DNA from 3 places in the Crossiella sp. CA198 genome. Region 1 is predicted to be linked to each of the others. Evidence: riboswitches for the same ligand, from Rfam matches in the RefSeq annotation. Region 1 holds a riboswitch; each other region holds the start of a gene.
The links. Region 1 has a riboswitch for S-adenosylmethionine ahead of ACTOWY_RS28020 (methionine ABC transporter ATP-binding protein). Riboswitches for the same ligand answer to the same signal wherever they lie in the genome.
Positions count from the first base shown of each region.

Region 1 (3,265 bases):
ACCTTGCCGCCGCTGGGCAGGTCGGCGATGTTCTTGACCTTCTTGGAGAACACCGCCAGCGGCTCGATGTGCACCGGGGTGACGAACTTCAGGTCGCCGCCGCGCTCCTTGAGGAACTCGGTGAGGTAGGGCACGTGCTGGAAGTAGTTGGCCTCCAGCTGCTTGTCCACCAGCGAGGTGTTGGGCAGCACGTAGTCCTGGAACTCCACCACCTCGATCTTGAGGTTCTTGCTGGCGGCCAGGTTGTCCTTGACCCAGTTGAGGATCTTGGCGTGCGGCACCGGGCTGACCGCGACCCGCAGGGTGGCCTCCTGGTTGGCGGCGTTGTCGGCGCCGCCGCCGCAGGCGGTCAGGGTGAGGGCGGCGGTGACGACGGTCGCGATGAGGGCGTGCACCCGCATGGAACTGGTCCTATCTAGACGGTGATCTGGCGGCGACGGTCGACCGTGCGCGAAACAAGATCAAAGAGGTATTGCACGAGGAAGGTGAGCGCGGCGAGCGCGGCCACCGAGGTGTAGAGCAGGCGGGAGTCGAAGCGCTGGTACCCGTAGGTGATGGCCAGGTTGCCCAGGCCACCGCCGCCGACCGCGCCCGCCATCGCGGAGTAGCCGATCAGCGCCACCGCGGTGACCCCGATGGCCGAGATCAGCGCCGGACCGGCCTCCTTGACCAGCACACTGCGCACGATCTTGGGCTTGCTCGCGCCGGTGGTCAGGGCGGCCTCGACCACGCCGACCGGCACCTCCCGCAGCGCGGACTGCACCAGCCGGGCCAGGAACGGGATGGCGCCGATGGTCAGCGGCACGGTCGCCGGACCGCTGCCGATGTAGCTGCCCACCAGCGCGCGGGTCAGCGGGATGAGCGCGACCAGCAGGATGATGAACGGCAGCGACCTGGTCAGGTCCACGATGAAGCCCAGCACCCGGTAGACCAGCGGTTGCGGCCGCAGTCCGCCGGGTGCGCTGGCGTGCAGCAGCACGCCGAGCGGGACGCCGCCGAGCACTGCGAACAGGGTGCCGAGTCCGACCATCAGGCCGGTCTCGGCCCCCGCCTGGGCGAGCTTGTCGAATACTTCCGCCCAGGGTGTTGCCTGTTTCACGCGGCTGCTCCTCCAGCGAGCACAGTCGGCCTGCGGCGGACGACGGCGCCGCGCTCGGCGATCCAGTCGAAGGCCGCGTCGGCGTTGGCTCCGGTCAACGCGACCCGGAACCGGGCCACGGGGGTGTCGGCGAGACGGGTCATCCCGCCGCCCAGCAGGTTCAGGTCCACCTCGAAGCGGCTGGCCGCCTCGGGCAGCAGCGCGCCGACGGCGGCGAAGCCGACCAGCACGACATCGGCCACCCGGTCGAAGCGGGCGTCGGTGTCCCCGGCGCGCACGATGTCCTCCACGCCCGGCAGCAGCGCGCCGGAGGTGCGCGACCCGGCCTGGGTGACCAGATCGAGGACCTTGCCGTGCTCGACCACCTGGCCGCGGTCGAGCACCGCGACGTCATCGCAGATCCGGCGCACCACGCTCATGTCGTGCGTGACCACCAGCACGGTCACACCCAGTTCGGCGCGGGCCCGGTCCAGCACGGTCAGCACCGAGGCGGTGGTGTCCGGGTCCAGCGCGGAGGTGGGCTCGTCGGCCAGCAGCACCGAGGGGTTGGCGGCCAGCGCGCGGGCGATCGCGACCCGCTGGCGCTGCCCGCCGGAGAGCTGGTCAGGGTAGTTTCCGGCCTTGTCGGCCAGGCCGACCAGGTCGAGCAGTTCGACCACCCGCTTGCGCCGGGATTCCACCGGCGCGCCCGCGGCCTCCAGCGGCAGCGCGATGTTGCCTGCCGCGGTGCGCTGGCGCAGCAGCGAGTCGTTCTGCGGCACCACGCCGATCTGGCGGCGGGCGGCCCGCAGCGCGGAGCCGCGCAGGGTCACCAGGTCGGTGCCGTCGACCAGGATGCCGCCCGAGTCGGGCTGTTCCAGCAATGCGATGCACCGGGCGAGCGTGGACTTGCCCGCGCCGCTCTCGCCGACGACGCCGCACACCGTTCCAGCGGGGACCTGGAGCGAGACGCCGTCGAGTGCGACGGTCGTGCCACTGCGGCCCCGGTAGGCCTTGGTCAGGTTCTCAACTGTGATCACGATGTCTCCATGGCAGGGCGGAACCGCGCTCGGCGGCCCGCGCACACCTGTTGCCCGGATGAATCCCGGGCAGAAAGCGGGTAGAGCGTTCTGGTGGAGGAGAGCGCGCCGTCAGACGGGCGGCAGACCGGTCAGGATCGACAACCGGTGACCGTGCGACGGCCGTGATCGACTACGCGTCGGCGCGTGAGTACGTGCATGAGCTTCATGTCTGCTCCATCGCTCCTGGCGGTAGCACCTGCCCAGGGACTGGGCGGTTGCTGCGGCTTCACAGATCCAGGTCTCTCGGCCGCTCGGGATGGATTTACTCGGACAGTACAACGGACCCACTCGAAGAAAAGCAAGTGGATCCGCCCGTTCGGCCGTGGTTCGTTCGCCAGATCACATGCTGTAACGAACAAGCAGGTGCGACGAACGCACCCCTTGGGGTCAACACGGCACCGAGCGTGGTTATTCCCCGAGTTCCGCCTCGGTTTTGGCGATCTTGACGAAGGCGTGGATGTCGAGCTGCTCGCCCCTGGCGGTCGGCTCGATCCCGGCCGCGGCCAGCACCCGGCCCGCGCGGTCGGCGGACCCGGCCCAGTTCGCCAGCGCGGCGCGCAGGCCCTTGCGGCGCTGGGCGAAGGCGGCCTCGATCACCGCGAACACCGCGGCCTTGTCCTCGCCCTCCGGCTCGGCCCTGCGAGTGAAGGCGACCAGCGCGGAGTCCACGTTGGGCACCGGCCAGAACACCGCGCGCGGCACCGCCGAGGCCCGGCGCATCCCGGCGTACCAGGCGGCCTTGACGCTGGGCACGCCGTAGATCCGGCTGCCGGGACCGGCGGCCAGCCGGTCGGCGACCTCGGCCTGCACCATGACCAGGCCGGTGCGCAGCGAGGGCAGTTCGGCCAGCAGGTGCAGCACCACCGGCACGGCCACGTTGTAGGGCAGGTTGGCCACCAGCGCGGTCGGCGCGGGCTCGCCCAGGTCGGCGGCGCGCACCCGCATCGCGTCGGCCAGCACCACCCGCAGGTTCGCCGCCAGCTCGGGCGCGCGTTCGGCCGCGGTGGTCGGCAGCAGGCCGGCCAGCACCGGGTCGATCTCCACCGCGACCACCGAGCGGCAGGCGGGCAACAGGGCCAGGGTCAGCGAGCCGAGCCCTGGCCCG
Region 1 is NZ_JBQJIM010000017.1:187,878-191,142, reverse strand. It holds gene ACTOWY_RS28030 (MetQ/NlpA family ABC transporter substrate-binding protein) at 1-401, opposite strand, end outside; gene ACTOWY_RS28025 (methionine ABC transporter permease) at 416-1,099, opposite strand; gene ACTOWY_RS28020 (methionine ABC transporter ATP-binding protein) at 1,096-2,118, opposite strand; SAM riboswitch class I at 2,332-2,423, opposite strand; gene rsmA (16S rRNA (adenine(1518)-N(6)/adenine(1519)-N(6))-dimethyltransferase RsmA) at 2,569-3,265, opposite strand, start outside.

Region 2 (3,265 bases), on a different contig from region 1:
AACCCTCCGCACCCAGGGAACCCACATCCTCCGCACCGACCAGGACGGCGACCTGGCCATCGCCCCCAGCCCCGAGGGCCCGGTGATCTCCCGCCACGGCAAGCAAGAATCCCGGACACCACGATGACGCCCAGAACCCCGCCCGTCCCCTCAGCGCCCCACCGCCGCCATCTCCCGGCCCTACCACCCGTCACAAACACCTCCGGCGTGCCCCCCAAGTCGCGAAAGACCAGGTGACACGCCGGACGGCGGGGCTTGGGATCAGAGGCCGAGGGCCTCGCGGACCGCGGCGGCCGACGGGGGAACGGTGGCGCGCGGGCCGATCCGGTCCTGCACCGCGTCCAGGGTCTTGAGGCCGTCGCCGGTGATCAGCAGGACGGTTTCGGCGTCCGGGTCGAGCTGGCCGGTCTCGATGAGCTTCTTGGCCGTCGCGACGGTCACGCCGCCCGCGGTCTCGGCGAAGATGCCCTCGGTGCGGGCGAGCAGCCGGATGCCCTCGACCACCTCTTCATCGGAGACGTTCTCGATGGCGCCGTTGGTACGGCGGACGGTGTCGAGCACGTACGGGCCGTCGGCGGGGGCGCCGATGGCCAGGGAACGGGCGATGGTGTCCGGCTTGACCGGGGTCACCACGTCGTGGCCTGCCTTGAAGGCGGCGGCGACGGGGGAGCAGCCGGTGGCCTGGGCGCCGAAGACGCGGTACGGGGTCTGCTCGACCAGACCCAGTTCGCCCAGTTCGCGGAAGCCCTTGTCGACCTTGGTGAGCTGGGAGCCGGAGGCGATCGGCACCACGATCTGGCTGGGCAGCCGCCAGCCGAGCTGTTCGGCGACCTCATAGCCCAGGGTCTTGGAGCCCTCGGCGTAGTAGGGCCGGACATTGACGTTGACGAACGCCCAGTCCTCGTGGTCCGCGGCCAGCTCGGTGGCCAGGCGGTTCACGTCGTCGTAGTTGCCGTCGACGGCGATCAGCGCGCCGTCGTACACGGCGGTGGTGAGGATCTTGGCCCGTTCCAGCGAGGACGGGATCAGCACGACCGACTCCCAGCCGGCACGGGCCGCGGCCGCGGCGACGGCGTTGGCCAGGTTGCCGGTGGAGGGGCAGGCCAGGACCTTGAAGCCCAGTTCACGGGCGGCGGCCAGGGCGACCGCGACCACGCGGTCCTTGAACGAGTGGGTGGGGTTGCCGGTGTCGTCCTTCACCCAGATCCGGCGGACGCCCAGTGCCTTAGCGAGGCGGTCCGCGCGGACCAGCCTGGTGCAGCCGGGGTCGGTGTTCGGGTGAGCGTCCACAGTGGACGGCACGGGAAGCAGGTTGCGGTAGCGCCAGATCGACTGCGGGCCGGCCTCGATGTCCTCCCGGCGGACGGTCCCGAAGTCGTAACCGACCTCAAGGGGACCGAAACACTCGGAACAGGCGAACTCGGCGGCGAGTGGGACCTGGTGGCCGCACTCCCGGCAGACCAGGCTGCGCGCCGGGCCGAGGTCAAGGGTCTGCTGGGCGCTGTTAGGCGCCTCGATGGTCGTCATCGCGAGGTCTCTCCTCATCTTTCCCGCTGTCGCGGGGCGGATTTGGCACCGTGTTCACCTGCTCCCTCGCGGAATACGCGTCGAGCCTGTGCCGGTTGCCGGGGTGTCGTAGGGCCGATCCCTCTACCCCTCTGGATGAGCTGTATTCAGTTGTCTGGGAATCACCGTACGGCACGGTCGCCACTGAGAGCTACCGCCAACCCAGCATGCGGGAGCCCGCAGGGCTGTCAGACCCCCGTGAAAGGATTGCCGACGTGAGCGCCCCAGCCGTCACCCCGGAGCCGCTGCATCTGGTGATCGGGGAAGAGGAACTGCTGGTCGAGCGGGCCGTCAAGGCGTCTCTGGACGCGGCGCGGCTGGCCGATCCGCAGACCGAGCTGAGCAAGGTCCGGGTGACCGACCTCACCCCGCCGGAGCTGATCGAACTGGTGAGTCCGTCCCTGTTCGCCGAGGGCCGGGTCATCGTGCTGGAGGCCGCCCAAGAGGCGGGCAAGGAGATCGCGGAGGCGATCGGCGCCTACTGCAAGGCGCCCAGCGAGGGTGTTGTGCTGGTGGTCGTGCACAGCGGCGGCGGCCGGGGCAAGCTCGCCAAGGAACTGCCGGACGCACTGCGCAAGGCCGGTGCCAAGGTCACCACCTGCGGGAAGCTGAGCAAAGGCGGCGAGCGCGAGGCCTTCGTCAAGGAGGAGTTCCGCCGGGCCGGTGGCCGGGTCGACCCGGCAGGCTTGGCCGCGCTGATCGAGACCGTGGGCTCGGACCTGCGGGAACTGGCCGCCGCCGCCTCGCAACTGGTGGCCGACACCGGCGGCCAGGTCGATGAGCAGGCAGTGCGCCGCTACCACCGCGGCCGGGCCGAGGTGACCGGGTTCGTGGTCGCGGAGAAGGCGGTGACCGGTGACCGGGCCGGGGCGCTGGAGGCATTGCGGTGGGCCCTGCAGACCGGGGTGCCGCATGTGCTGATCGCGGACGCCCTGGCAGACGCGGTCCGGACCATCGCCCGGGTGATGGCCGGCGGCCGGGCCGACCCGTTCGCACTGGCCGGGCAGCTGGGCATGCCACCGTGGAAAGTGAAGAAGGCCTTGGCCCAGTCCCGAGGCTGGGAACCCGAGGGACTCGCCGAGGCCATGAACCTGGTGGCCAGGCTGAACGCGGATGTGAAGGGCGTCGCCGCCGACGGCGGTTACGCACTGGAACGAGCGGTGCTGAGGTTGATCCTGGTTCGGCGAGGTCGCTGAGCCGGAGGTGAGGTCAAGATCCGGCTCCGGCTCCCGGACCTGGCACCGGTGTGGTCGCGGTCTTGAGTTCGACCCGAGTGCTGGACCTGGTCCGAGCGCCGGGCCGGGCTTGGGCCCGGACCCGGTTAAGCGGAGCGGGCGGCCGCTACGGCTGATGGACCTGACCGGCTGATGGACCTGATCGGCTGAGCCGATCCGCGGATCGTGCCGATCGCGCGGTCCGGCCGGAGGTGGTGCTGGCGAGGTTCCTCGGCCAGCGGCGTGCCGAGGAACCTCGCCGGGGCCTGCCGACTGGCGGGCCGACTGGGGGTGGGGGCGGGCTGAGCCGGATTTAGCCAGCCGCCGACCTGGAGATACCTAGGTAACTTGTGGGTGGGTTGGGTTGAGGTTGGGTGTTCGGGTTGTTGGGGGCCGGTGGTGGGTGGGTGTTGATGCCGGCGGTATGGCACTTCGGTACCACGGGTTTTGTCTGTTGGGGGTCGTGGGGAAGTTTTTGTCACCGT
Region 2 is NZ_JBQJIM010000002.1:284,992-288,256, reverse strand. It holds gene ACTOWY_RS03960 (DNA internalization-related competence protein ComEC/Rec2) at 1-127, shown strand, start outside; gene thrC (threonine synthase) at 262-1,527, opposite strand; SAM riboswitch class I at 1,539-1,669, opposite strand; gene holA (DNA polymerase III subunit delta) at 1,782-2,762, shown strand.
Region 2: it holds a riboswitch for S-adenosylmethionine, as region 1 does, so the genes downstream of both, thrC (threonine synthase) here and ACTOWY_RS28020 (methionine ABC transporter ATP-binding protein) in region 1, are expected to answer to the same signal.

Region 3 (3,265 bases), on a different contig from region 1:
GTGCACTCGGACAACGGGCAGAGCGGGGTCAAGAACGCCATCGACTTCTCGCCCAACGATGGCATCGCCCGGTCCGCCGCGGCGGGCACGGTGCGGATGCAGCGCTGTTCCGGCGGCGACTGGGTGACCGTGGATCACTCGGACGGGTGGCGTACCGGGTACTACCACCTGGAGGGCATCCAGGTTCAGGACGGGCAGTCCGTCTCGGCCGGGACGCCGCTGGGGCGTACGGGCAACGCGTTGCCGTGTGGTGGGTCCAGCTCGGGTGCGCATGTGCACTTCACGCTGTGGCAGCTCAACGCCGCGCCGAGCGTGAGCGCGGACTGGAGCGGGCTGTCCTATGACGAGGTGAGCACCCGGGTCGCGGACGAGGTCGGGGTGCCGGTGGATGGCAAGGTGCTCGGCGCGTGGCGGTTCCGGGCCGGGGCTCAGCAGTACTCCGGGCGCGCGGAGCGGGTCGGCGACGGGTTCAGCGTGACGTTGCCGGGGCGGTTCCAGGTCTGAGCGTGGTGACCGGGACGGCCCGTGGCTGGGCCGTCCCGGTGCTGTGCGTCACTCTGGATCAGACGCGGTGGAACCATTCCTGCACTTCGTAGTCCGGTCGGTTCGGGTCGACGAAATCCGTTCGCCAGACAATCCACAGCTGGCCAGGGCGGTATTGCGACATCTTCGCCCAGACATGTCGCTTGGCGTAGCCGTGGTCGTAGAAAGCGTGGATGTGGCCGGCGGACTGGCGGAATTCGGAATTGCTCCAGCCCCAGTCGCAGTTGGTCGGTGAGCATTTCCCGAACACGCGCATGGTCCAGCCCGCGTCGTGCACGATGCGGCAGATCGAGCCCTCGCAGACGGTGACCGACTGGCAGTCCCGCAGCTCGGCCCTGGCGATGCCGGTGGCGTTCGGATCGGCGTTGTTCCAGTTGCCGTGTTCAACCGCGTGACCACTGCAAAGCAGCGGGGCGGCGACGCCGCCGGGTGCCGCGAGCTTCGCCGTGACCCCCGCCGGCGCGGTCTCGGCCGGGATCGGCTGCTCGGCGGGCGCGGCCTGCGCGGCGGCCGCCGCGCCCAGGATCGCGGTGCTCATCATCATGGTCGCCACGGCTAATCGAACAAAGCCGTGCCGGATTCTGCTTGTGTTGCTTTTCTCCATAACAGCCCCCTGCTGTGGAATTTCCGGTTCTGGTTACCGGTTCAGTCAGGCTAGACCCGGAAGAAATATCAACTCGGTGGGTGGTGGGGAATCGCCCCAACCGGTGCCCGATCAGTTGCCCGTTCGGCGGGGCCGGGCGGATCAGGCGGCTTCCCGGTATCTGGAATGGGGGCTTCCCAAGTCGCCGGGTCGTCGGCTAGCTTCGAGGCCAAGGTCATGAGTACCAGCAACAAGCCCCGGCTCGCTGGTCGGCAACCCTCCTACCGCGGTGGGGTGCTCCGGGTGAGGACCTGGTCCGTCGTGAGGTGCGACGGGCAAGCGCGGGCCTCCCAGCAGGTCCGATCCGGATCCTGGAGGCTTGTATGTCGCTCGCTGTCATCCCGGCGCAGACCACCCCCGCGGTCACCGCACCCACCGCCCCGGTCGTCCCGGCCGTGGTCGGCGCGCACACCACGGTCCCGCTGGTCACCGGGGAACGCGTGACCTACGCCAACCTCGACCACGGGGCCAGCGCGCCGTGTCTGGCCGCGGTCCGCGACGCCGTGGACGAGCTGCTGCCCTACTACGCCAGCGTGCACCGCGGCGCGGGCTTCGCCTCCCAGGTGTGCACCAAGGTCTACGAGCAGGCCAGGGACGTGGTGCGGAAGTTCGTCGGGGCGCACGCCACCGATGTCGTGGTGTTCACCCGCAACAGCACCGACGCGCTGAACCTGCTGGCCCGCAGCGTGCCCAAGGGCGCCAGCGTGGTCACCTTCGACACCGACCACCACGCCGCGCTGCTGCCCTGGCGCGGCCCCCGGGTCACCCGGATCGCCACCCCGGAGACCCCGCAGGGCGCGATCGGCGCGCTGGAGGAGGCGCTCGGGCGCACGCCCGAGGGCGCGCGGCTGGTCGTGCTGACCGGGGCGTCCAACGTCACCGGCGAGCTGTGGCCGGTGCGTGAACTGGCCGCGGTGGCCCGCCGCTTCGGCGCCCGGATCGCCCTGGACGCCGCGCAGCTCGCCCCGCACCGCCCGGTGGACATCCAAGCCCTGGACGTGGACTACGTGGTGCTCTCCGCGCACAAGCTCTACGCGCCCTACGGCAGCGGCGCGCTGGTCGGCCGGGCGGACTGGCTGCACGTGGCCGAGCCGTACCTGGTCGGCGGCGGGGCCACCAAGCACGTGGTGGACTGGGGCGATCACCTCGGCGTCGGCTGGGCGCCCGCGCCCGAGCGGCACGAGGCCGGTTCGCCGAACGTGGTGGGCGTGCACGCCTTCGCCAGCGCCTGCCAGAGCATCACCCAGCACGGCTGGGACGCGGTGATCGCGCACGAGACCGAGCTGTTCACCCGGCTGCGCGCCGGGCTCAACACCCTCCCCGGCTTCCGCGAGCTGTCCATCTTCGGCGCGGCCCAGGAGCGGGTCGGCGTGGTGAGCTTCACCCTCGACGGCCAGGACCCCGGCCTGGTGGCCACGGTGCTCTCGGCCGAACACGGCATCGGGGTGCGCGACGGCGCCTTCTGCGCGCACATCGCCACCCGGCGACTGCTCGGCCAGGCCGGGTCGGGCACCGACCGCGCGGTGCGGATCAGCCTGGGGCTGGGCACCACCGCCGAGCACATCGACCGGGTGCTGGACGCGCTGCGCGACCTGGTCGCGCACGGGCCGGGCTGGAAGTACGAGATCGTGGACGGGCGCTGGGCGCCGGTGAACGACCCGCGCCCGCTGCCGCCCTTCGTGGCGGGCTGAGCTGGCTGAGTAAGCCCTGGTCCCGGAGTGCGGGACAATGGGGCGGTGAGCACGGACGACAAGCCGCCCCGCCGCCTGGTGCCCTTCGCCCTGGTGGCGATCGCGGTCTTCGCGGCGGACCTGAGCACCAAGGACCTCGCGGTCGCCGCGCTCGACGGGCAGCCGCCGGTCCGCCTGGCCGGTGGTGCGCTCTACCTGGTGCTGCTGCACAACCCGGGTGCGGCGTTCTCGCTGTTCCCCGGACAGACCTGGCTGCTGACGATGATCACCGCGCTGGTGGTGCTGGCCATCCTGGCCTTCGCGCCGAGGCTGCGCTCCACCGGCTGGGCGCTGGGCATCGGCCTGGTGCTGGGCGGCGCCACGGGCAACCTGGCCGACCGGCTGACCC
Region 3 is NZ_JBQJIM010000018.1:194,047-197,311, reverse strand. It holds gene ACTOWY_RS29220 (M23 family metallopeptidase) at 1-504, shown strand, start outside; gene ACTOWY_RS29215 (hypothetical protein) at 563-1,147, opposite strand; SAM riboswitch class IV at 1,360-1,474, shown strand; gene ACTOWY_RS29210 (aminotransferase class V-fold PLP-dependent enzyme) at 1,510-2,877, shown strand; gene lspA (signal peptidase II) at 2,923-3,265, shown strand, end outside.
Region 3: it holds a riboswitch for S-adenosylmethionine, as region 1 does, so the genes downstream of both, ACTOWY_RS29210 (aminotransferase class V-fold PLP-dependent enzyme) here and ACTOWY_RS28020 (methionine ABC transporter ATP-binding protein) in region 1, are expected to answer to the same signal.